Pedobacter sp. W3I1: one gene and its partner. The protein of the gene in region 1 binds, or shares a complex with, the protein of each later gene. Links are inferred from orthologs where the notes say so. Each region holds a gene or a part of one and is shown on either strand. Other genes may lie near its edges.

Region 1 (3,146 bases):
TATCTTTTATGTTGACGATTGAAACGCTTCCTTTTGGATCGACAGTGTAAGCATCATTTGGTTCGCCTTCATTTGCTGATAAAATATAGTTTCCATCAGGGCTAAAAGTCACCATATCGGGCATAGCACCAACGGTGATTTTTTTAACTTCTTCTAAAGTTGATGTTTTTAATACCACTACATCGCCATTTCCCTGCGGATCTGCACCATTTAAGGCGATTGCCAATAAACCATTATTAACTGCCACACTGTTAATCCCCGCGTTACTTGCAAAGATTAAAGTCTGCAATTTTGTAACTGTTGGATATTTGCTCATATCAACAATGTCAACTTTGGCACCTCCATCATTGCTTACTACAAACAATCTCTTTGTTAAGGGATCGTAAGCAGAAATTTCTGAAGCAAATTCTCCACCCAAATCAATAGAAGCGGTTTCTTTAAAGCTGTCGATTTTTTCAGGAACGATAGCTTCGACCGGAGGGTCTACAATCGGATCATCAGTTGGATCTTTTTTGCAGGCAGTAAATGCCAATGAAACAATAAGGATTGCACCAAATAGTTTTTTACAGTTCATGGTTTTTTTTAATATCTGAATTGCAAAAATAGCCGCACACAACGCTAGTTTTTAGGCGTTGTTTGTTATCATTTTATTAAGAAAAGATAAAGACGAAAGCAAAAAGAGTAAAGGAGAAAGAGTAAAGCGAAACCCATCGCCATCTCGACTGGAACGCAGTGGAATGGAGAGATCTATCTAGACAGATTTTGCTTCGCAGAGCCTTCGGGTTCTCGACTTCGCTGCACTCCACTCGAAATGACGGTAGAAGCGCTAAAACAAAAAATCCCGGTACAAATACCGGGATTGCTAATCATTTAAAAACAGATACTGAAACAAGTTCAGTATGACGATTGTACTATATTAAATATGTATTGCCCTGTTATCGGTTGCAGCAAGTGCAGCTTCTTTTAAGGCTTCGGTATAAGTTGGATGCGCATGGCAGGTACGTGCAATATCTTCTGCAGAAGCACGGAATTCCATTGCAATAACGGCTTCTGCAATCATATCTGCAGCACGTGGGCCAATCATGTGTACACCTAAAACTTCATCAGTAGCAGCATCAGCCAAAACTTTAATAAAACCATCGGTATCCATACTCGCTTTTGCACGTCCGCTGGCTTTGAAAGGGAATGAACCTGTTTTATATTTAACACCTTTTTCCTTTAACTGCTCTTCGGTTAAACCTACAGAAGCAACCTCTGGCCAGGTATAAACCACGCCAGGGATTAAGTTATAATTGATATGCGGTTTCTGACCTGCAATGGTTTCGGCAACATAAGTACCTTCATCTTCTGCTTTGTGCGCTAACATGGCACCGGTAATTACATCACCAATAGCATAAACACCTTTAACCGAAGTTTCTAAATGCTCATTAACCGGGATTTTTTTGCCTCGTTCTTCAACCGTGATCCCGATTTTATCTAAACCTAAACCTTCGCTATAAGCCGTACGACCAACCGCAACGATACAATAATCGGCTTCTAAAGAAATGGATTCGCCTTTAGGGGTATCAGCTGTAACGGTTACCGTTTTACCTTTAGTGGTAGCACCGGTAACTTTATGGCCCATGTAAAACTCCATGCCTAAAGTTTTCTTTAACACACGCTGAAGTTCTTTACCCAAACCAGCATCCATAGTGCCAATAATAGATGGTAAAAACTCAACAACAGATACTTTTGTACCTAAGCGGGCGTATACCGAACCTAACTCCAGACCAATTACACCACCACCGATTACCACCATCGTTTTTGGTACTTCTTTAATATTTAAAGCCTCGGTTGAGGTAATAATGCGTTTTTTATCGATTGGTAAAAATGGTAACGCTGTAGGTTTAGAACCTGTAGCAATGATTACGTTTTTAGCGGATAACGTTTCTGTAGAGCCGTCGGCTTTAGTTACCAGAATGGTATTTTTATCTACAAAAGAGCCAACGCCTTCGAAAGAATCGATTTTATTTTTCTTGAACAAATAAGTGATACCTGCTGTATTTTGGGCAACAACATCATCTTTACGGGCGATCATTTGTTTCATATCAACCTTTAAATCTTTTAAGTTGATACCATGGGTAGTAAAGGTGTGAGCAGCGTTGTGAAAATGCTCTGAAGAATCTAATAAAGCCTTAGATGGAATACAACCTACATTTAAGCAAGTACCTCCAAAAGTTTTATATTTTTCGACAACTGCAGTTTTTAAACCTAACTGAGCACAACGGATTGCGCCTACATAACCGCCCGGCCCTGAACCGATAACAACGACATCGTATTGCATAATTTTATGAGAATTTTGATTAGCCAAATGTAGGGAAAAAAGGCGGAAAGCTGAAAGTAGATTAGGGAATAGTCATTGGTAATTAATTCATAGTATATGGTTTGATGGTCAATAGAATAGTTAATCGTTATGCAAAAGTCTATGGGTTGATAAACTTGCGAAAACATTTTACTTTAAGACTATAAAAAATAAACGATTAATCGATCAACTTATACGCCCTGCCCGAAAGTGAGTAAATTATTATCAGGATCGAGCATTGCAAATTCCTTTTGTCCCCATGGCTTGGTTTGCAAGCTCCCATTCGGATGAATGCTTTGTTTAGTTTCGAGCATGGATTTGTACAGCCCTTCTATATCATCTGTACGGATATAAACCTGCCCATAGTTTTCTTTCGGATCAAGGGTTTCAAATAGAAAAAAGTGAATCTGAACACGGTCTTTTTGTACCATGAGGTAATCCTTAAAATCAGTGCTTCCAATGTCTTTAAAACCTAATTTATTTACATAAAAATCTCTGGTGATTGCCTTATCACGCATAGGAAGTTTTGGGTTAATGTCTGTTAGCATATTTTTTATTTCAAAAATCGGTATTTTTCCGAAAAGCTGCACTTGATCGAGATCAGGAAATTCATTTATTCGCCCTTACCCTGCTTAATGTTTCAGGGGCGATCTTAAGATATGAAGCAATCATTTTAACTGGAAAAACCTGTACAATGAGCGGCTTGGCAGTTTTGATGTAATTATATTTTTGGATGGGATTTAACGAATGATCAAACAGGTATGTCCTGTTATTGGGCTGGTCAAAAATTCTACCCAAACTCAAA
Region 2 (3,310 bases), 5.4 Mb from region 1 along the record:
AGGGATCATTTTTATCACCAATGCTTTTGGCAATACAATACCGGCGGCAGCACCTTTTTTAAAATTGCCAATAGCGGTATCGGCCCATACCGAAAATGCATTAATCCGTTTTAACCAATCTTCATAATTTTTTACCGTTTTAAAAGGCTGTATGCCCGTACCGGAACCAAACTGGCCAATGGTTAAGGGCAAAGCAAACATCTGGTTAAACGGCAGGTATTCGAAGTGATATTTAAATCCTTCGATATTAATATTCAATTGATCTTTTAAATAATCGAAAGATAATCTGTCGTTTGCGCTTAGGCTTTCCCGATCGTATTTGCCCAGGCTATCTAAATAACGTTCGTTATAGCTTTTAAATTCTTTAATATAAGCTTGCGACCCATCGTTGGCTAAAAGATCATTATAACGCTCATCGCCAATGTAGGTAGCGTTAAGGGGATTCAGTTTTAGTCCATCCTGATAATATTGTTCACATAGGGCAGCAAAAGTTTTATTTTCTACAGTACCATCCGAATTGCTTTTTTGCTTACAAGCGATCACTACCGTGATGCAGGCTGCAAAAAGAAATATCTTTTTCATTTATTTTGGTTTAAGGTTTTAACCAAAAATAGGAAATTAAGTCACCATTTGCTAGTGTTCGCCTTAACGCAAAAAAGCCATCCCTTAGGATGGCTTTAAATTTATAATGAGATCCTTCACTTCGACTTGCTCAGTGCAGGCTAGCTCAGCATGACAAATACATTAAGCTAATAATCTGATTGGTTCTTCTAATAAACCTTTTAAGGTTTGTAAGAACTGTGCTCCGGTTGCGCCATCAACCACACGGTGATCGCAGCCTAAAGTCAATTTCATTACGTTACCAGGAACAACAGCGCCGTTTTTTACCACCGGAACTTGTTGTATAGCACCTACTGATAAAATGGCACCATCAGGAGAGTTGATAATTGAAGTAAACTCGTCAATACCAAACATACCTAAGTTAGAAACGGTGAAAGTAGAACCTTCCCAATCTGCTGGTTGTAATTTTTTAGCTTTTGCTTTACCACCAAAATCTTTTACTTCTGCAGATATGTGTGATAAAGATTTGCCATCAGCGAAACGCACTACTGGTACCAATAAACCATCTTCAACAGCCATAGCTACACCAATGTTGGTATGTTCGTTAAACCTGATTTTATCGCCACCCCATGATGAGTTAACAGCAGGGTGTTTTTTCAGTGCAACGGCAACTGCTTTAATTACGATATCGTTGAAAGAAACCTTAACAGGAGCAACTGCGTTGATTGCTGTACGTGCAGCCATTGCATTGTCCATATCGATACTTACCGTTAGGTAAAAGTGTGGAGCAGTAAATAAACTTTCAGCTAAACGTTTTGCAATTACTTTACGCATTTGCGAAACAGGTTGTTCGGTGTATTTAACCTCACCAACAAATGTAGGAATAACTGGCGCAGCAGCTGTAGTTTTCTCAGCAGGAGCTGATGCAGATTCTGCTTTTGCCGGAGCAGCAGCTGGTTTAAAGTTTTCGATATCTTTTTTAATGATACGACCACCTTCTGCGCTACCTGCAACCTGTGCTAAATCGATCCCTTTATCTTTAGCAATTTTCTTAGCCAAAGGAGACGCTTTAACACGGCTATCTGAAGCGCTTTCTGCAATTGGAGCAGATGCACTTGTATCAGCGCTTATAGCTTGTTTTTCTTCTTTAGGGGTCTCTGCTTTCTCTTCGCTTTGGTCTTTAGCCTTTGGACTTTGAGCTCCTCCAGCTAAAATTCCACTTACATCAGTTCCTTCAGGACCAACAATGGCGATAATTCCGTTTACTTTAGCAGCCTGGCCTTTTTCTACACCAATGTGTAATAAAGTTCCTGTTGCGTAGCCCATTACTTCCATAGTTGCCTTATCGGTTTCTACATCAGCAAGAACATCATCATCTTTTACTTTGTCGCCAACTTTTTTATGCCATTCGGCAATTACGCCTTCAGTCATGGTATCGCTTAACAAAGGCATGCGGATAACCGTAACACCTTTTGCTGCTAATTCTTCTTCACTTAAGCCACCGCCTTGAGCAGGTGCAGCCTCTTCTTTTTTATCTTCAGCTTTAGGGGCTTCATCTTTGCTTTCAGACTTCGGACTTGCCGATTGTTCTGCTTCCAGTGCTGCTTTATAATCTTCGCCTTCTTTACCAATAACGGCCATGACAGCATCAACAGGAACAGCTGTTCCTTCTTCTATACCTACGTATAAAAGCGTACCATCCCAATAAGATTCCATATCCATTGTTGCTTTGTCAGTTTCTACTTCTGCCAAAACATCGCCGCTTTTCACTTTATCGCCCACTTTTTTATGCCACTTTGCCAAAACCCCTTCGGTCATGGTGTCGCTCATTTTGGGCATTTTAATTACATCAGCCATTATATCTAATTAATTGAAATCTTATTAATATTAGTCCATTACGTAAGGGTAGTCCTGTTGCATATATACATCTTTATATAATTCAGATGCATCAGGCCAAGGAGATTCTTCAGCAAATTTTACTGCCTGATCTACAATTGCTTTTACTTTAGCTTCTACCTCTTCAATCCAGGCTTGATCTGCATACTTTTCTTTAAGAATAGTTTCTCTTGCATGCTCAACCGGATCTTTTGCTTTATAATCTTCTAATTCTTCTTTGGTACGATATTTTGCCGGATCTGACATGGAGTGACCACGGTAACGGTAAGTTCTCATTTCTAAGAAAGTAGGTCCTTCACCTTTACGTGCACGTTGAATCGCTTCGTCCATTGCATTGTGCACAGCAACCGGATCCATACCATCAACTGGTGCACATGGCATATCAAAACCTAAACCTATTTTATAAATATCGGTCATGTTAGTCGTACGTTGTACCGAGGTACCCATTGCATAACCATTGTTTTCGCAAACAAAAATAACAGGCAATTTCCAGAGCATGGCCATGTTAAAAGTTTCGTTTAATGCACCCTGGCGCACAGCACCATCGCCCATATAACAAATGTTAACATTATCAGTTCCTTTGTATTTTTCTGCAAAAGCAACGCCAGCACCTAGTGGAATCTGACCGCCAACAATTGCATGACCACCGTAGAAGTTATGCTCTTTGCTGAACATGTGCATTGAACCACCTTTACCTTTAGAGCAACCTGTAGCTTTACCGTACATTTCTGCCATAATACTATCAGCACTAACTCCTAAAGCTAAGGCATGAGCATGATCACGGTATGTAGTAATCATTGAATCACCTTTTTGCATGGCAGATATTGCACCTGCAACTACAGCTTCTTGTCCA

The links.
Region 2: the proteins of lpdA (region 1) and QF042_RS02835 are in contact, whole or in part, in a crystal structure (PDB 1EBD), measured with the Geobacillus stearothermophilus proteins. The link is inferred for Pedobacter sp. W3I1 from one-to-one orthologs. Residues at the interface, in WP_049624544.1 of Geobacillus stearothermophilus: Pro340, Ser341, Asp344, Tyr345, Arg403, Asp406, Val408, Glu431, Ala432, Gly433, Asp438; in WP_033016211.1 of Geobacillus stearothermophilus: Ile130, Ala131, Met132, Pro133, Arg136, Arg140, Glu141, Asn155, Arg157.

What each region holds. Positions count from the first base shown.
Region 1 is NZ_JAUSXN010000001.1:6,071,905-6,075,050, forward strand. The notes cover bases 121-2,934. They hold lpdA (dihydrolipoyl dehydrogenase), read right to left. Parts: upstream 2,324-2,934; coding sequence 917-2,323; downstream 121-916. Other genes in these bases: QF042_RS24800 (choice-of-anchor I family protein), read right to left, coding at 121-574; QF042_RS24810 (VOC family protein), read right to left, coding at 2,533-2,889. Outside these bases: more of QF042_RS24800, read right to left, coding at 1-120; QF042_RS24815 (Crp/Fnr family transcriptional regulator), read right to left, coding at 2,951-3,146. UniProt on the Escherichia coli protein: Lipoamide dehydrogenase is a component of the glycine cleavage system as well as of the alpha-ketoacid dehydrogenase complexes.
Region 2 is NZ_JAUSXN010000001.1:655,314-658,623, forward strand. What follows is about bases 82-3,059. They hold QF042_RS02835 (pyruvate dehydrogenase complex dihydrolipoamide acetyltransferase), read right to left. Parts: upstream 2,419-3,059; coding sequence 745-2,418; downstream 82-744. Other genes in these bases: QF042_RS02830 (DUF885 family protein), read right to left, coding at 82-582; pdhA (pyruvate dehydrogenase (acetyl-transferring) E1 component subunit alpha), read right to left, coding at 2,449-3,059. Also shown: more of QF042_RS02830, read right to left, coding at 1-81; more of pdhA, read right to left, coding at 3,060-3,310.